Regions from separate parts of the Streptomyces sp. NPDC015242 genome, predicted to be linked through region 1. Evidence: riboswitches for the same ligand, from Rfam matches in the RefSeq annotation. Region 1 holds a riboswitch; each other region holds the start of a gene.
The links. Region 1 has a riboswitch for cyclic di-AMP ahead of ACF07N_RS21000 (peptidoglycan DD-metalloendopeptidase family protein). Riboswitches for the same ligand answer to the same signal wherever they lie in the genome.
Positions count from the first base shown of each region.

Region 2: another riboswitch for cyclic di-AMP. It lies ahead of ACF07N_RS25920 (transglycosylase family protein); the one in region 1 lies ahead of ACF07N_RS21000 (peptidoglycan DD-metalloendopeptidase family protein).
Region 3: another riboswitch for cyclic di-AMP. It lies ahead of ACF07N_RS10810 (transglycosylase SLT domain-containing protein); the one in region 1 lies ahead of ACF07N_RS21000 (peptidoglycan DD-metalloendopeptidase family protein).

Region 1 covers NZ_JBIBUF010000006.1:90,213-96,378, reverse strand. Annotated here, with positions in the region: gene ACF07N_RS21005 (alpha-galactosidase) at 1-1,264, shown strand, start outside; cyclic di-AMP (ydaO/yuaA leader) riboswitch at 1,582-1,739, shown strand; gene ACF07N_RS21000 (peptidoglycan DD-metalloendopeptidase family protein) at 1,744-2,685, shown strand; gene ACF07N_RS20995 (SGNH/GDSL hydrolase family protein) at 2,926-3,711, shown strand; gene ACF07N_RS20990 (TetR/AcrR family transcriptional regulator) at 3,782-4,411, opposite strand; gene ACF07N_RS20985 (Glu/Leu/Phe/Val dehydrogenase dimerization domain-containing protein) at 4,475-5,653, opposite strand; gene ACF07N_RS20980 (MBL fold metallo-hydrolase) at 5,791-6,166, shown strand, end outside.
Region 2 covers NZ_JBIBUF010000008.1:86,612-92,777, forward strand. Annotated here, with positions in the region: gene ACF07N_RS25900 (exopolyphosphatase) at 1-303, opposite strand, end outside; gene ACF07N_RS25905 (DUF501 domain-containing protein) at 300-830, opposite strand; gene ACF07N_RS25910 (septum formation initiator family protein) at 884-1,360, opposite strand; gene eno (phosphopyruvate hydratase) at 1,475-2,755, opposite strand; gene ACF07N_RS25920 (transglycosylase family protein) at 3,040-3,747, opposite strand; cyclic di-AMP (ydaO/yuaA leader) riboswitch at 3,752-3,917, opposite strand; gene ACF07N_RS25925 (transglycosylase family protein) at 4,146-5,147, opposite strand; gene ACF07N_RS25930 (cytochrome P450) at 5,288-6,166, opposite strand, start outside.
Region 3 covers NZ_JBIBUF010000002.1:1,161,203-1,167,368, reverse strand. Annotated here, with positions in the region: gene ACF07N_RS10825 (glycosyltransferase) at 1-733, opposite strand, end outside; gene ACF07N_RS10820 (GNAT family N-acetyltransferase) at 752-1,837, opposite strand; gene ACF07N_RS10815 (HAD family hydrolase) at 2,008-2,856, shown strand; gene ACF07N_RS10810 (transglycosylase SLT domain-containing protein) at 2,820-3,575, opposite strand; cyclic di-AMP (ydaO/yuaA leader) riboswitch at 3,579-3,757, opposite strand; gene ACF07N_RS10805 (polyprenyl synthetase family protein) at 4,262-5,272, shown strand; gene ACF07N_RS10800 (outer membrane lipoprotein carrier protein LolA) at 5,504-6,166, shown strand, end outside.

The sequences.
Region 1 (6,166 bases):
CGGCGGCTTCGGCGGGGTGAGCCGCGCCTGGCACGCCTGGCAACGGAAGTACGTGATCCCGGACGCCGGGCGGGACCGGCCGGTGCTGTTCAACTCCTGGGAGGCCACCGAGTTCGACATCTCCGAGGAGCAGCAGCGGGCGCTCGCCGAGCGGGCCGCGGCCCTCGGCGTCGAGCTGTTCGTGGTCGACGACGGCTGGTTCGGGGCGCGCACCAGCGACCGGGCGGGGCTCGGGGACTGGACGCCCAACCCCGACCGCTTCCCCGGCGGGCTGAAACCCCTCGCCGACCACGTGCACGGCCTCGGCATGCGGTTCGGCATCTGGGTCGAGCCCGAGATGGTGAACCCCGACAGCGACCTGTACCGCGCCCACCCGGACTGGGTGCAGTACCAACCGGGACGAAAGCGGACGGAGTTCCGCAATCAGCTCGTGCTCAACCTCGCCCGGCGGGATGTCCAGGAGTATCTGTGGGGACAGCTGGACGGGCTCCTCTCCAGCGCCCCGATCGACTACGTCAAGTGGGACTTCAACCGCTGCTTCACCGACGCCGGCTGGCCGGAGGATCCGTATCCGCAGCGGCTCTGGGTGGACCACGTCCGCGCCCTGTACGCCCTGCTGGACCGGCTGCGGGCCGCACACCCGGGTGTGGCCTTCGAGTCCTGCTCGGGCGGCGGCGGCCGGATCGACCTGGGCGTGCTGAGCCGCACGGACCAGGTGTGGACGTCCGACAACACCGACCCCCTGGACCGGCTCGCCGTCCAGCACGGCTTCAGTCAGATCCACCCCGCGCGCGTGATGGCCGCCTGGGTCACCGACAGCCCCAACGCCATGCTCAACCACCGGGCCAGTTCCCTGCGTTTCCGGTTCGTCAGCGCCATGGCCGGGGTGCTCGGGGTCGGCGGCGACCTCACGCGGTGGACGCAGGAGGAACTGGCCGAGGCGCGGGAGTGGGTGCGGCTCTACAAGGAGATCCGGCCCGTGGTGCAGCGTGGCGACCTGTACCGGCTGCGACCCCCGGGGAGCGGCCTGAGCGCCGTGCAGTACGTCCTCGGCGACGAGACGGTCGTCCTCGCCTGGCTCCCGGCGCAACGCTACGGCGAGCCCGGTCCGGCACTCCGGCTCCGCGGCATCGATCCGGCGGCGACGTACGAATGCCTCGAAACGGGCGAACTTCACCGAGGGGGCGTGCTGCTGCATCACGGACTGCGGGTCGGTCTGCGTGGCGACCTGGACGCCGCCGTGGTCCGCCTTAAGCGGAAGTAGTGCTTCTTGTCCGAATAAGGCGCTTAGGCCGGTTCGCCATAACGTGCCCTGGTCGTACAGGAGATGGGGGCAAGGTGCGTGACCATCGTCATACCGGTGACGATGTGTTGTCGCCATGTGCACGTAATCAGGGTGTTTCGCGAGGCCATTGAGGAAAAGGCAAGATCGGAAATCCACGCTCGGTGACGGGAAATGTGTCGACGCGTCGAGGAAAAAGGCCGCACGGGCAACCGCAAGCTTGTCCCGCCGCGTCCTGGTCGCTTACGTTCCAGTCCACTCCGGACGGACGCCTAATCCTGCCGCCGCCCGGAGCCCGCACACCCACTGACCCGACGTACGGCAGGAGCGGGGGACCCACAGGTAAGACGCCTGTTCCGGTTCCCGGAACGGGCTTGGGGTTGAGCCGCGCCTCGGCGCGGCCGGGCATCTCCAGCCCGCACCCGACAGCTCACCTCGCAGGCGACGGAGAGGAATGCGCCATGCCCGCGAAGGGTAAGCACCGCCGTCCCAAGACTCAGCGTTTCACCCGCTCCATCGCCGTCGCCGGAACCGGCGGAGCCGCTCTCGCCCTTCCCCTCATGGGTGCCGCCGGCGCCCACGCCGCCCCCGCCCAGTCGGCTCCGGAAAAGGCCGTCCAGGCGGCTCCGGCCGCCGGGAAGAAGGCCGCCGGAAAGGCGACCGGCGCGCGTACCTACACCGTGAGGGCGGGCGACTATCTGGCGAAGATCGCCGACGACCAGAACGTCAGCGGCGGCTGGAAGAAGCTCTACTCGGACAACCGCGACGCCGTCGGCGACGACCCGTCCCTGATCCACCCGGGCCTGAAGCTCTCCCTGGGCAAGAAGGCCGCGGCGAGCGCGCCCGAGGCGCCGTCCGCGCCGAAGGCCTCCGCCGAGGAGCCGGCGAAGGGCACCGCGAAGAAGCCCGCGAAGAAGTCCTCGTCCGCACCGGCGAAGGCGGAGACCGCCGCCGAGCCGGCCGCCGCCCAGCCCGCCGCGCAGAGCAACGCCAGTGGCTACAGCTCCCCGGTGGACGGTGCCACCGTCGGCACCCCGTACCGCATGTCCGGCAGCATGTGGTCCAGCGGTTACCACACCGGTGTCGACTTCGTCGTCCCGACCGGCACCTCCCTCAAGGCCGTCGGCGCGGGCACGGTCGTCTCCGCCGGCTGGGGCGGCGCGTACGGCAACCAGGTCGTCGTCAGGCTGAACGACGGTCACTACGCCCAGTACGCCCACCTGTCGCAGCTCTCGGTCTCGGCCGGCCAGACCGTGACCGCCGGACAGCAGGTCGGCCTGTCCGGCGCCACCGGCAACGTCACCGGACCGCACCTGCACTTCGAGATCCGCACCGCGGCCGGCTACGGCTCCGACATCGACCCGGTCGCCTTCCTGCGCTCCCACGGCGTCTCCGTCGGCTGACCCGATCGCACGGCCACCCGCCTGACACGCCACCGAAGGCCGGACCCGGCACCCCGGGTCCGGCCTTCGGCGCGGGACGGCGGCAACACTCCCGTCCGGTCGGCTATTCCACAGTTGGCGAACACTTTGGCAGTGGCTTATCTCACCGCCCGTCAACCCCTTCCTACGGTCGCGTAGGTCACATTCGAGGGTGAATCATGAGCGGCTGTGGCAGACGATTCGAAGAGTGACAGCAGAGCAGTGATCGGGTCGTACGTGGCGGTGGGGGACAGCTTCACCGAGGGCGTCGGTGATCCCGGCCCCGACGGGGCGTTCGTCGGCTGGGCCGACCGGCTCGCCGTCCTGCTCGCCGACCTCCGGCCCGAGGGCGACTTCCGGTACACCAACCTCGCCGTGCGCGGGAAACTCCTCGACCAGATCGTGGCGGACCAGGTGCCGCGAGCCGTCGAGATGGCCCCCGACCTCGTGTCCTTCTGCGCCGGGGGCAACGACATCCTGCGGCCCGGCACCGATCCGGACGAGGTGGCCGAGCGCTTCGAGCGGGCGCTCGCGCGGCTCACCGCGGTGGCCGGGACGGTGATGGTGACGACCGGGTTCGACACCCGTGGCATGCCCGTGCTGAAGCATCTGCGCGGCAAGATCGCCACGTACAACGGGCACGTCCGCGCCATCGCCGACCGGTACGGCTGCCCGGTGCTCGATCTGTGGTCGCTGCGCAGCGTGCAGGACCGCAGGGCCTGGGACGCCGACCGGCTGCACCTGTCTCCCGAGGGGCACACGCGGGTCGCGCTCCGGGCGGGGCAGGTGCTCGGGCTCGACGTGCCGGCCGACCCCGAGCAGCCGTGGCCGCCGCTGCCGCCGCGGGGCACGCTGGAGGTCCGGCGGGACGACGTGCACTGGGCGCGGGAGTTCCTGGTGCCGTGGATCGGGCGCCGGCTGCGGGGGGAGTCCTCGGGCGACCATGTGACGGCCAAGGGGGCGTTGTCGCCGGACGACATCCGGATGCGGATCGCCGCCGTGGCGTGAGACGCCCGCACTCGGTGGGGGTGGGGCCTTCGCCCGTCGCCCCCGCCGAGCCGCGCCACGCCCCGGGCCGTTACGCCGAGTTGCTCATCGGCGGGGGCAAGGGGGCGGCGGCCAGGCCCAGTTCGCGCGTCAGGGTCTCCTCCGTCCACTGCTGGGCCCGGGCGCGCGGCAGCGCCCCGGGGTAGGACGTCAGCTGGACGGCCAGGCCGTCGAGGAACGCGGTGAGGCGGAGGGCCGTGGCCCGGGGGTCGGGGCAGGGGAACTCACCCGCCGCGACCCCCTCCGCGATCACCTCGGCGAGAGCCGCCTTCCACTGGCGGTCGAGGTCCTGCGTGACCTCCCGCAGCGCCGGCTCGCGCAGGGCCGCCGCCCAGCCCTCGATCCACAGCCGCCAGCCCTTGGCCTGGCCGGTCGGGGCGTACCAGCGCACGGCCGAGCGCAGGCGCCGCAGCGCCGACGTCCGGCGGCCGAGCAGCTTGCGCAGGTGTGCGAGGTCCGCCTCGGCCGCGTGCCGGAACGCTGCCGCGACCAACTGCTCCTTCGACGCGAAGTGGTAGAGCACCAGCGCGTTGCTCACCCCCAGCGCCGAGGCCACGTCGGCGATCCTGACCGCCGCCACGCCCCGGGCCTCGATCTGCTGCACGGCGGCGCGCAGCAGTTCCTCACGCCGCTCAGCCACGCTCAACCGGACTCTCGCCACGCCGTCACCCTACCCACGCGGCGGTCCCCTCCCGACGTGCGGATCCGGCCGGTCCGGCGTGCCTCAGCGGTACCAGCCGTACCGCCGGGCGATCAGCGGCAGCCGGTCGGCGGCGATCGCGTGGGCGGCCGCGCGAGGAGTCGTCCCGTCGGTGCGCGCCCGGGTGAGCATCAGCTCGACCAGGGCCCGCATCGAGCGGCGCGTGTACGCGAACGCCTCCTCCGCGTCGGCGCCGACGTCCCCGAACAGCGTCCACCACCACCAGGCGTTGGTCGCGGAGTTCACCACCACGTCCGGCAGTACGGTCACCCCGCGCGCGGCCAGCAGCGCCTCCGCCTCCGGACGGACCGGCATGTTGGCCGCCTCGACGATCCAGCGGGCCGTGACGTGAGCCTGGTTGGAGGCGTCGACGGCGTACGACACCGCCGCCGGCACCAGCACCTCCGCGTCGGCCGACAGCCACGCCTCGCCCGGGAGTTCGAGGTCGTCCGGGCGCAACGCCGAGCGGTCCACCGTGCCGTGGGCGTCCCGCGCGGTGAGCAGCCGCTCGACGTCGAGTCCGGCCGGGTTGGCGATCGTGCCCTTGAGGTCGGCGGCCGCGACGATCGTGAGCCCGGCGCGGGAGAGGAAGCGCGCGGTGGCACCGCCCATGGTGCCCAGCCCCTGGAGCGATACCCGGGTCCCCCCGCGCGGGACACCGGCCCGGTCCAGGGCCGTGAGGGCCGCCTCGGCGACGCCGCAGCCGCCGACCAGCTGGTCGAGCCCGATGCCGTCCACCTCGACCGCGAACGCGTCCGCGAGCCGGCGGCGTGCCCCGGCCTCGTCGTCCAGCAGCGGATACACGGCCTGGACGGTGGAGACCAGCCCCGCCTCGGCCGCGGCCCGGTCCACCAGGTCCTGGGACAGACCGAGGTCCTCGCCCGTCGTCCACTGGCTCTCGACGTAGGGCCGCATCGCGCGCAGGTAGCGCACCAGGAGCGGGTAGGCCTCCGGGTCGCGCGGGTCGCAGTCGATGCCGCCCTTGGCGCCGCCGAGCGGGACGTAACGGTTCGCCGGGTCGTAGTGCAGGGCCTCCTTCATGGTCATGCCGCGCGCCAGGCCGGTGACCTCGTCCAGGGTGCAGCCGGGACGCATCCGCAGGCCGCCGCTGGCGACCCCGCGCACCAGCCGGTCCACCACCAGGAAGCCCTGCCGGCCGGTGACGTGGTCGGTCCAGGTGAGGGACAGCAGGGGGCTGGGCATGAGGGCTCCTTCGCCGGGTCGCCGAAGCGTGTACTGAATCGCCGGTCAGTATCGCGCCCGTGGGACGGCCCGCGCACCGGCGGTCGCGGAGGCGCCGACCATAATGGAAAGCCTGACCGACTCCACCTGGAGGTACCGTGGCCGGTTTCCGTTCCCTCAGCTCCGGGCTCCGCGCACTGCGGCCCGAGGCGTTCGGCGCGGACCCACGCGGTGAGCGCATGGCGCGCATCCGCAGATCGCCCCACTTCAAGGACGGGGTCTTCCAGAACCCCGGCGGCCCCGCGCGGACCCGGCCCTCGGGCTCGGCCCTGGACTTCGCGAAGGTCTTCTTCGACAAGGACACCCGGCCACGCCGTGCCCCCGGGGGCACGGTGCCGGTGCACTCCACCACCCTCGCCGACATCGCCCGGCCCCCGGCGACCGGCCTGCGGCTGACGTGGATGGGGCACTCCAGCGTGCTCGCGGAGATCGACGGGCGGCGCGTGCTCTTCGACCCGGTGTGGGGCGAGCGCT
Region 2 (6,166 bases), on a different contig from region 1:
GATGTCCAGCACCCCACGCACGAACTCGTCCCGGTTCCCGGCGTCACGGGAGGCGGAGGTGGCGACGAAGCGCAGCCGCTCCGCCCCGTGCTCCTTGATGATCCCGGCGTACTCGCGGCAGGCCGCGAAGGTCCGCTGGAGCGCCTCGGGGGCGAGCCGGCCGGTGCGGTCGACGCCCTGCCCGAGCCGGACGATCGTCATCCGGCGGTCCAGGTCGGTCAGCTCGCCGGTGGCCGGGTCGGCGTCGGCGACCAGCAGCCGGATGGAGTTCGTACCGCAGTCCACGGCGGCGACACGGGTCACTGGGCGTCCTCCTCGGCCGTCGTCACGCACGCGCCCTTGCGCCACCACTCCGGCAGCATGGCCAGCGCCTCGTCGCCCAGCGGGTTCACGCCCGGGCCCGCGGCCAGCGAGTGGGCCACCAGGACGTGCAGGCACTTCACCCGGTCCGGCATGCCGCCGGCGCTCGGGAAGTTCTTCAGCTCCTCGATCTCGTCACGGCGCCGGACGTAGTCCTCGTGCGCCGCCCGGTAGGCCGCCGCCAGCTCCGGGTCCGAGGCCAGCCGCTCGGTCATCTCCTTCATCACGCCGTTCGCCTCCAGCGTGCCGATCGCGGAGTTCGCCTTCGGGCACGTCAGGTAGTACAGCGTGGGGAACGGCGTGCCGTCCGGCAGCCGCGGGGCCGTCTCGACGACGTCGGGCTGTCCGCAGGGGCAGCGGTGCGCGATGGCCCGCAGGCCGCGCGGGGGCCGACCGAGCTGCTGCTTGAAGGCCTCGACGTCCGCGTCGGTGGGCTCGGTGCGCGGGGTGGTCGGCGGGGGCGTTTCCATGACTGTCTTCAGGCTGTCTTTCTCTGGGTGTTCCGCTGGGTCACTGGGGCGCGTCACTGGTCGGAGGCGTCGGCCTTGTCGACCCCGTCCCAGACATTGGCGTACCAGGGGCGGTCGGCCGCCCCGAGGTCGGTGCGCGACTGCTTCGCCGCGTGCGGGTCGATCACGATGAAGCCCGTCTCCCCCGGCATGACGTAGTGCAGCCGCCGGCGGATCTGCTGCTCGGCGTACGCGTCGTCCTGCCAGCGCGCCTTGAGGTCGCGCAGGTGCTCGACCCGCTCGCGGGCCTGCTGCTGCTCGCGCCGCAGGTCCTCGATCTCGGCGCGCTGGGAGACGTACTGCCGCATCGGATAGGCCAGGGCCACGATGAGCGAGCACATCACCAGGGCGAGCAGCGCGGCCCGGCCGGTCAGCCGGGAGCGGCGGGCCTGCCGCTTGGTCTGCGAACGGTAGACCCGGGCCGCGGTCTGCTCACCGAGCAGCCGGATCCTGGTCGCGGTGGAGAACCGGTCCCGGTCCTTCACGGCCATGTCTGTCCGCCTCCCGCTGCACCGTCATACGCGCGTACGTCCCCGGACACGGTACGGGACCGAGTACGGGGACGTACGTACGACGCTGCCTCGAACGGGTCGGGCCTTTCGCGGTCAGCCCTTGAAGCGCGGGAACGCGCTGCGGCCGGCGTAGACCGCGGCGTCGTCGAGGATCTCCTCGATGCGCAGCAGCTGGTTGTACTTGGCGACGCGCTCGGAGCGGGCCGGGGCGCCGGTCTTGATCTGGCCGCAGTTGGTGGCGACGGCCAGGTCGGCGATGGTGACGTCCTCGGTCTCGCCGGAGCGGTGGGACATCATGCACTTGAAGCCGTTGCGCTGGGCCAGCTCCACGGCGTCCAGGGTCTCGGTGAGCGAGCCGATCTGGTTGACCTTGACCAGCAGGGCGTTGGCCGCGCCCTCCTCGATGCCGCGGGCCAGGCGCTCGGGGTTGGTGACGAACAGGTCGTCGCCGACGAGCTGGACCTTGTCGCCGAGCTTGTCGGTGATGGTCTTCCAGCCCTCCCAGTCGTCCTCGAACAGCGGGTCCTCGATGGACACGAGCGGGTACGCGTCGACGAGCTCCGCGTAGTACTCGGTCATCTCGGCCGCCGAGCGCTCCTTGCCCTCGAAGGTGTAGACGCCGTCCTTGTAGAACTCGGAGGCGGCGACGTCGAGCGCCAGGGCGATCTGCTCGCCCGGGGTGTAGCCGGCTTCCTTGATGGCCTCGAGGATGAGGTCGAGGGCCTCGCGGTTGGAGCCGAGGTTCGGGGCGAAGCCGCCCTCGTCGCCGAGGCCGGTGGCCAGGCCCTTGCTCTTCAGGACCTTCTTCAGCGTGTGGTAGACCTCGGCGCCCCAGCGCAGGGCCTCGGAGAAGGACTCCGCGCCGATCGGGGCGATCATGAACTCCTGGATGTCCACGTTGGAGTCGGCGTGCGAGCCGCCGTTCAGGATGTTCATCATCGGCACCGGCAGCAGGTGCGCGTTCGGGCCGCCCAGGTAGCGGAACAGCGGCAGGTCGGACGCCTCGGAGGCGGCGTGGGCGACGGCCAGCGAGACGCCGAGGATGGCGTTGGCGCCGAGGGAGCCCTTGTTGTCGGTGGCGTCCAGGTCGAACATCGCCTGGTCGATCAGACGCTGCTCGGTGGCGTCGTAGCCGACGAGCTCCGGGCCGATCTGCTCGATGACCGCGAGGACGGCCTTCTCCACACCCTTGCCGAGGTAGCGGTTCGAGTCGCCGTCGCGGAGCTCGATGGCCTCGAAGGCGCCCGTGGAGGCGCCGGACGGGACGGCGGCACGACCGGTGCTGCCGTCGTCGAGGCCGACCTCGACCTCGACCGTGGGGTTGCCTCGGGAGTCCAGGATTTCCCGGGCTACGACGACGTCGATGGACGGCACGAGCATCTCCTTCTTCATGTGACGCGGGTACGCGGGTCGCGTGGACCCGGCGGGGTGCGGGCCGGTGGCTCGCGACATGAGCCTAACCGGCTCCGGGCGATCGGCCACCGGGTCGCCCACCCCATGGACAGAACCGAGAGTAAATTGTTTCCGAACGGAACAAAGCCGGTTCGCCACATCCGGCCGAAACCTCCGCCGACGGCCCGGCCGGAAAACACCCCGCCCCGGCGTGTACGGCAACACGCCGGGGCGGAGAGCCCGTGGGGACGGGGGTGGGCCGCTGCTTACTTCAGGTGCAGCTGCTGGCCCGGGTAGATGAGGTTGGCGTCCTCGACGATGTCCTTGTTCAGCTGGAAGAGCCGCTCCCAGCCGCCCTTGACCTTCTCCTCGGCCGCGATCGAGCTGAGGGTGTCGCCCTTGGCGACCTTGTACTCGCCGTCGCCCTTCTTGACCTTCTTGCCGGTCGGGGTGGTGACGGTCTTCTTGGCGGCCGGGCGCTCGTCGGAGCGGGAGGCCGGCTGCTGCTGGGTCTCGCGGGTCTCGGTGCTCTGCTGGCTCTGGCTCTGGCTCTGGCTCTGCGAGGAGCTGCCGGAGTCGGTGGAGCCGCCGCCGGTGTAGCCGGCGCTGGACAGGCCCTTGCCGCAGACCGGCCAGGCACCCTTGCCCTGGCCCGCGAGGACCTTCTCGGCGATCTCGATCTGCTGGGCCTTGGTGGCCTGGTCGGCGGTGGAGGCGTACTTGGTGCCGCCGTAGCCGGCCCAGGTGGAGGCGGAGAACTGCAGACCGCCGTAGTAGCCGTTGCCGGTGTTGATGGACCAGTTGCCGCCGGACTCGCACTGGGCGACGGCGTCCCACTCGGACGCGGTGGCGGCGGAGGCGTTGCCGGCCGCCATCAGCGGGGCGGCGACGGCGGCACCGGTGACACCGGCGATGGCGATGGCGCGAGTGGCCTTGGACGGACGGCGGTGCGTGCCCTTGCCGGAAAACAGCATGGAGAGATCCCCTCACCGACGCCTGCGAGGTGAGCTGTCGGGTTCGGGCCGGTTGAGTTGCCCGGCCGCGTCCCTCACGGGACACGGCTTCACCCCAAGCCCTTCCGGCCAACCGGCCGGTCGGGCACCTACCTTGGGTCCCCCGCTCCTGCCTACGGCGCTTGACGCGACGACTGTTCCCGGGCGGCCGCTGGCAGGATTCGGCGTTGCGGCAGCCGGGGCTCGCGGTGACGAGCGATCACGACCGTAGACAGGTGATCCGCCGAATTTCAAAGACGATCAGGGCTTCTGAGATCTATCTCTCACCGCTCTTATATGGGACATTCAGTGCGAAACACGGCGTGAACTCGCGTGGTTTCGGGGCGACTTCCACCGCCGTTTCCGCACTGCCCGAACGACTACCTCTCGCCCGCTTCGTCCGCTTGACCAGGCGTCTGACCGGCGACGACGGCGGCCTCGCCGCCCTCGGCGGCCTGCTCGTCCCCGGCGGCCTGTTCCTGCCATGCGCCGCTGATCCGGAGGGAGTCGGCGATGGACCAGGCGTCGTCGCCGACACCCACGATGTAGGCACCTTCGGACGCCTCGCCGGCCGCCGCGTCGTCGCGCGCCGCATGCCGGCCCGTGGAGCCGGCCGCGGACCCGTCCGCGGATCCGGTGCCCTCGTCGGCGCTGGGGCCGCGATGCCGGCCGGAGCCGGTGTCCGCGAGGCCGGAAGAGCCGCCGTCCGGGCGGGAGTTGCCGGACGCCTCGGCCTCAGGGGACGCCGACGGCGAGCCGCCGGACCCCTCCCGCGCCGAGGGCGAGGAGGAGGCCTCGGGCGACTTGTCGGACTTGGCGGATTCGTCCGGAGCTGCCGACGGACCGTCAGACGGCGCGCCGGACGGGGAAGCCGACGGGGACGCGGTGGACGGAGAGGGCGAGGAGGACCCGGACGGATCCAGCGAGTCGAGCAGCCCGGACGAGCCGGACGAGCCGGATGAAGCGGAGTCACCGGACGAACCGGACTCGCCGGCCCGGTCCGGCGCGCCCTGCTCGAGACCGGAGAGCAGTCCGCAGGTGCGCCACGCGCCGACCCCCTGGTCGGCGAGGATTCTCTCCGCCACGGCTATCTGCTGGGAGCGGCTGGCCAGGTCGGCGCTCGCGGCGTATTCGAGGCCGCCGTGGTTCTCCCAGTCCTCCTGGGACAGCGCGAGGCCGCCGTAGTAGCCGTTGCCGCTGTTCTGGCTCCACGCGCCGCCCGTCTCGCAGTCCGCGACCCGGTCCCAGGTCGAGCCGTCCGCCGCACTGGCACCGGAGGCCCCGAGGAGCGGGATCGCGATGGCGGAGCCGGTCACTCCGGCCGCGACGAGGAGTGCCGGAGCCTGGCGGGGGCGACGGTGCCGACCGTTCCCGGAGAGCATACGGAGACCTTTCGCGAGACAGCAGTGACCCGCTGGCCGGGCGTCCCGGCCGCGTTGATGGGTGAACGTATCGGCAGACGATCACTTGTCACAAGTTCATGCCGCGCAGATCACGTGAAGATCACATTCCTGAGGGTGTGTCACCTGGACACGGGCGTGAACTCCACCGGCAGGGTCCGCAGGCCGCGCATGATGAGCCCGCCGCGCCACCTCAGCTCCTCCGGGTCCGCCGCGAGACGGAGGTCCGGCAGGCGCGTGAGGAGGGTGGCGAGCGCCGTCTGGCCCTCCAGACGGGCGAGCGGGGCGCCCAGGCAGTAGTGGATGCCGTGGCCGTAGCCGAGGTGCTGGTTGTCGCGCCGGGACAGGTCGAGCACGTCCGGATCGGCGAACCGCTCCGGGTCCCGGTCGGCGGCGGCCAGGACGACCAGGACCGGGTCGCCCGCGTCGATCCGCTGCCCGCCGAGGGTGAGCGGCTGCGTGGCGAACCGCCAGGTGGCGAGCTCGACGGGGCCGTCGTAACGCAGGAGTTCCTCGACGCCGGTCTCCAGCAGGCCACTCTCCCCCGCGGCGAGGGAGGCCTGCAGGCGGGCGCGCTGCCCGGGGTGGGTGAGCAGGGCGTAGGTACCGTTGCCGATCAGGTTCACGGTCGTCTCGAAGCCGGCGAAGAGCAGGATGAAGGCCATGGCCGCGGCCTCGTTCTCGGTGAGGTGCTCGCCGTGGTCGGAGGCGCGGATCAGGCCGGAGATGAGGTCCTCGCCCGGGCCGGGTTCGGCGGGGAGCGCCTCCCGCTTGCGGTGGATGAGGTCGGCGAGGTAGCCGCGCATCTTCTTCACCGACCGGGCCACCCCGCCGCGCGGGCCGCCCTGGTGACGGATCATCATGCCCGCCCAGTCGCGGAAGTCGTCCTGGTCCTCGCGGGGGACGCCGAGCAGGTCGCAGATGGCGTAGATGGGCAGCGGGAAGGCGAACTCGTGGATGAGGTCGGCGCCGCCCTTCCCGGCGAACCCGTCGATGAGCCG
Region 3 (6,166 bases), on a different contig from region 1:
GGTCCGCCGGGTCGTACGTCCTTGGAGTGAAGCCCTTCGCGAAGCCGCCGTGGCTCTCCAGCAGCACCTGGGCCGGTGTCGTCAGCCGCGCGGGCAGGATCAGCCCGGTGGCGCACCCCAGTGCGGCGTCGGCGGCGAAGGGCGCGGTCAGTTCGGTCAGCCAGCGCGGGTCGGCCACCACGTCGTCGTCCGTGAAGGCGACGACCTCGCCCCGCACGGCCGCCAGCCCCGTGTTGTGCGCGACCGCGAGGCCCGGCACCGGCTCGCACACGTACCGCACGCGCTCGGCGTACTTCCGTTCCACCAGCTCCCGCGTCCCGTTCGTCACGGGCGCGTTGTCGACCACCACGATCTCGAACCGCGGATGGTCCTGGGCCAGCAGTGAGTCCAGCGCCCGGGCCAGCTGCCCGGCCCGCTCCCGCGTGGCCACGACGACACTGGCGTACGGCGGCTCCCCCGGCGCACCGGATTCCGCACCGGCGCACTCCGCCCGCGCCCGCGCTGCCAGCACGACCCGCGGATCCGCCCCCTGCGGTACGTGCGCGAGCAGCGTGCCCACCGGGCGGCCGTGCCGTCTGACCAGGACGAACACCTCACCGTGCGTGATCGGCGGGTTCCCCGGACCGGGTCTGAGCACCGCCTGGTCGCCGTCCAGATCCAGCTCGGCGACCTGCACCGCCCCGATGGCCAGGAACCGCCGGATCTCCTGTCGCGCACGCGCCGATCCGGCCATGCGCCCACCCCCTCGTCGTCAGGTACGGCGCAGCCGGGCCGCGCCCTTCAGGGTCCGCGCGGCCAGCGCGGCGAGCCGCGGCCGGCTGCGGACGAAGCTGTGCGCGCGGCGCGCCGGCTCGCGGCTCAGCCAGTGCAGCGCCGCGCCCGCCCCCGGCCGCGTCACCGCACCCTCGTACACGGGCAGTTCGCCCGTCTTCAGCGCGTCCTTGTACTCGGCCGCGCCCCGCCCCAGGTCGAGCGTGCCGATGCCCGCGGCGGCGGCCGCCTCGGCCATGCGCAGGTGCAGCACCAGACCGGGCGAGAACTTCGCGAACTCCGGGTCGTAGGCCGGGAACCAGCAGGCCAGCACCGACGCCGAGCGCAGTCCGAAGTGCGCGGCGACGGGCCGCTCACCGGCGTACAGCACGGACAGGGTGCCGGTGCACTCCGGTGCCCGGGTGCGGGCCAGGTGCCCCACGAGCCGGGTGATCCACTCCTGCGCGAACCGGTCGCGGCGGCCGGTCCTGCGGTACTGCGCCGACTTCCACTCCATGAGCGTGCGCAGCGCCGCCGGGTTGCGTTCGTCGAACACGAACCGCACCTCGCCGGCCTGCCGTCCCAGCCGGCGCTCCTTGGCCAGGGTGGTCTTCAGGAACTTCGGCGACTGGGCGCGCAGCACCGACTCGTAGGTCTCGTACCCCTTCTCCACGTCCACCACGAAGGTGGTGTGCTCCTCCGCCGCGTACCGGACGAACAGCCGCTGCCCGGACTCCAGGTTGTCGAAGGCGAAGGACGACAGCGCGCAGGCCCGCAGCAGCGCGCCCGTCTCCACGTCCAGGCCGGGGCGCAGGACCGCGCCCTGCGCGTCCGAGACACCGAGCCCGATGGCCCGGCCCTGGCCCAACGGGCCCCGCTCGTAGGGCAGGAAGCCGGCCGGCTCCGGGCCCTCGTAGACCACCGCGACCCGGGCCCGCGGCCTCACCAGACCGACGGCCTCGGTGAACTCCGGTTCCATGAAAGGGTTGCGCGGCGCCTCCGAGGCGGCGCGCAGCGCGCGCCAGCGCTCCCTCTCCTTCTCGCCGAGCTCCCCGGGCCCGGCCACACGTATGCGCCCACTGCTCAACCTGACCCCCCGATCAAGTCCCCCCTGGACACTTGGAAGGTACCGCCCGATGCGGCCCCTCGGGTAGGTAGCGGACCATGTTGTTGCCAACCGGTGCAGAGGCCTTCAACCGGGCAATCGGCGTGTGCGCGCGATGAAACGAACGGTCGCGTTGTCCGTATTCTCTGATCATGGCCGCACCCCTCGCATATTCACTCATCGCCACCGACCTGGACGGGACGCTGCTGCGCGGCGACGACACCCTGTCCGACCGGTCCCTCGCCGCGCTCGCGCGGGTGGCGGACGCCGGTGCCCAGCACCTCGTGGTGACGGGCCGCCCGGCACCGAGAGTGCGGCCGCTCCTGGACGACCTGCGCTGCACGGGGCTCGCGGTGTGCGGGCAGGGCGCGCAGGTGTACGACGCCGGCGCGCACCGGCTGCTGTGGTCCGTCACCCTGGACCGGGAGCTGGCGGAGACCGCCCTCGGCAAGATCGAGGCCGAGGTGGGGGAGGTGTACGCGGCGGTCGACCAGGACGGTGTCGACGGCCTGACGCTCATCGAGCCCGGCTATCTCATGCCGCACCCGACTCTGCCCGCGGTGCGGGTGGAGCGGCGCGAGGAGCTGTGGGGCGAGCCGATCAGCAAGGTGCTGCTGCGCCACCCCTACCTGTCGGACGACGAACTGGCGGCGACCGCGCGGTCCGTGGTCGGTTCGCTGGCGACGGTGACGATGTCGGGCCCCGGCACGGTCGAGCTGCAGCCGTGCGGGGTGACCAAGGCGACGGGGCTGGCGCTGGCCGCCGAGCACCTGGGACTGCGGCCGGCCGACACCATCGCCTTCGGTGACATGCCCAACGACATCCCGATGTTCGACTGGGCGGCGCGCGGCGTCGCGATGGCCAACGCCCATCCCGAACTCAAGGCCGTCGCCGACGAGATCACCCTGTCGAACGAGGACGACGGCATCGCCGTCGTCCTCGAGCGACTGCTGGGCGGGGCCGGTCAGTACGGGCCGTTGACGTTGTCGATCGAGCCGTAGCGGTCGGCCGCGTAGTTGCAGGCCGCCGTGATGTTGGCGACCGGGTCGTACGGGTCGTAGGGGGTGCCGGAGACGTGGTAGGCGGCGAAGGTCGGGTCGATGACCTGGAGCAGACCCTTCGACGGGGTGCCCTTGGCGGCGTTCGAGTCCCAGTTGTTGATCGCCTGCGGGTTGCCGGACGACTCGCGCATGATGTTGCGGTAGATGCCGTCGTACGACCCCGGGATGCCCTTCTGGGCCATGATGTCCAGCGCCTCGCGGATCCATCCGTCGAGGTTGTCCGCGTAGGTCGTGGCGGCGGCCGGGGTGGCCCGGGTGACACCGCCCGCGGGCTTCGCCGCGGACGGCGTCGCCTTCTTCCCGGCGGTGGCCTTGGCCGTGGCGACCTTCAGCTTCAGACCCGGGTGGATCACCTTGGGGTCGTCGCCGACGGCGGAGCGGTTGGCCTTGTAGAGCTGCTTCCAGCCGCCGGAGACGTCGTACTTCTCCGCGATGCCGTAGAGCGTGTCGCCCTTGGCCACGGTGTACGTGAGCGACTTGGCGGGCTGGACGGCCTGCGGAGCGCTCTGCGCGGCGGGCGCGCTCTGGGGGGCGGCGGCGCCGGCCTGCGTGGCGCCGAGGAGCGGCAGGGTCAGTGCCGCCCCACCGGTGCCGGCGGCGACGACACCACGGGTGATCGGGTTCCTTCTGGGGCGACGGTGCTTACCTCGTCCGGGCATGGCGATGTTCCTCTCCGGCGCCTGCGAGGTGAGCTGTCGGGTTCGGGCCGGGAGGTGCCCGGCCGCACACGGCGTGGTGCTGTCGTGCGCGGCTTCACCCCGAGCCGTTCCGCTGTGCGGTCCGGCGACTTACCTGGGTCCCCCGCTCCTGCCCTGCGTGAGTGAGTCGGTGTGTGTGGGGTGTCCGGGCGGCGGCAGGATTCGGCGGTCCGCTCGGACTGGGCCGGAACGTATGCGAGAGCACATGCCGGGAACAAGCACCGGAGTCACACCGGCCGCCGGATGACCTTGTTCCGGGGGTGGGGGACCGCTTGATCCTTTGCATGAGCCAAGGCTCAACTCGCTTACGCCGGACGGCGCTACCGCGCGGTGCCCGGCCGGGGCGGGAGGGAGGGGAAAGTGATTCAATTCACTGATCACGATCCGAGGTGCAATGTCCGCAAGAGGAATTTGCTTCGTCAATGCCGCAAATGCAGCATAGGTCGTGAATTCCTGGAAAGTCGGAACATGTCTGTTCTTATGAGCTGATCGAAAACATGGCGGTCGTGATCGGATACCGCCCGGCCTGTAAGCATGGGCGCTGGCGGTGATCGAAACGTGACCGGATACGCTGATCCGAGTGATGGCAGCGACCTATCGACAATCCGCGTAAGCACCGGCAGACACCAGCAGACAGGAGACCCCTCGTGACCGACGTCGGGCCGTTCGGGCTGAGCGTGCGGGACCAGGCTCTGGAAGCCGATGTCCAGGCCGGGCTGGCGGCAGTCGAGGAAGGCTTGCTCGAGGCCACCAAGAGCGAGGTGCCCTTCATCACGGAGGCCGCCCAGCACCTGGTGCGCGCCGGCGGCAAGCGGTTCAGGCCGCTGCTCGTGATGCTCGCCGCCCAGTTCGGAGACCGGCACGCACCCGGGATCGTGCCGTCGGCGGTCGTCGTGGAGCTGACCCACCTCGCCACGCTGTACCACGACGACGTGATGGACGAGGCCGCCGTACGCCGCGGGGTGGACAGCGCCAACACCCGCTGGGGCAACTCCGTCGCGGTCCTCACCGGCGACTTCCTCTTCGCCCGCGCCTCGCACATCCTGGCCGACCTCGGCCCGGAGGCGGTGCGGGTGCAGGCCGAGGCGTTCGAGCGGCTGGTCACCGGGCAGATCCTGGAGACGGCCGGACCGCAGGACGGCCGCGACCCCGTGGAGCACTACCTCGACGTGCTGGGCGGCAAGACCGGCTCGCTGGTCGCCGTCTCGTGCCGGTTCGGCGCGATGATGTCGGGCGCCGACGAGACGGTCGTGCACGTGCTGACCCAGTACGGCGAGCGGCTCGGCGTCGCCTTCCAGCTCGCCGACGACGTCCTCGACATCGCCTCCGACTCCCACGAGTCCGGCAAGACCCCCGGCACCGACCTGCGCGAGGGCATCCCGACCCTGCCGGTGCTGCGGCTGCGCGAGCGGGCGGCCCGGCTCGGCCTCGCCGAGGACCTCGCCCTGTGCGAGCTGCTGGACTCCGACCTCACCGACGACGGCCGGCACGCCGAGGCCCTGCGCCTGCTGCGTGCCCACCCGGCGCTCGAACAGGCCCGCCGGGACACCGTCCGCTACGCCGAGGACGCCCGCTCGGCGCTGGCGCCGCTGCCGGACTGCGCCGCGAAGACGGCGCTCGTGGAGCTGTGCGACGCCGTGGTGCACCGGGCCGGCTGACCGCCCGCCGTCCCCCGACCCCTACGGGTCGGGGGAGAAGCCGCCCCTCCGTGTCATACCGCAGCAGTACGCGGAGTTGAGTCCGGGGTCTGACGTATCTCCCTGGCCGATTTGGTCAGATGGAAACCACGGAAAACACCACTCCTCACCAGTTCGGGTGAGAATGGCGGCTCAGGGACGAGTGCGTGGACGACACGGACAGCCGCCGCCGACCACGGAGGTAGGGCACACATGGCACCGTACGCATCCGACGAGAGCACGACCGGCGGGGAGGTCGACGAGCAGCACACCCGGCGGCGCAAGGCCGCCCGGTACGTCGTCCCGGTCACGGTGGTGGGGGTGGCGGCCGCGACGATCGGCCTGGTCCCCGCACTCGCCGACTCCGGTGACCCCGACCTTCCGAAGATCACCGCCCAGCAGCTCATCGAGAAGATCGCCGAGTCGGACACCGAACAGCTCTCCGGCACGGTGAAGATCAGCACCGACCTCGGCCTGCCGAACCTCGGCGGCCTGGAGTCCGGCCTGATGTCCGGCGCCGCGGGCCGGGGCGAGGGCGGCTCCTCCGCCGACCCGACGGCCAGGCTCACCGAACTGGCCACCGGCACCCACACCCTGCGCGTCGCCGCCGACGGCCCCGACCGGCAGAAGCTGTCGCTGCTGGAGAACGCCGCCGAGTACAGCATCGTCCACAACGGCAAGGACGTGTGGGCCTACGACAGCAAGTCCAACGAGGTCTACCACGGCACCGCCTCCGAGAGCCCGGAGCACGGCAAGGACCGGCGGCCGCCGGCCACGCCGAAGGGTTTCGCCGAGGAGGCGCTGAAGGCCGTCGACGACACGACCTCCGTGACCGTGGACGGCACCGCCCAGGTCGCCGGCCGGGACGCCTACAAG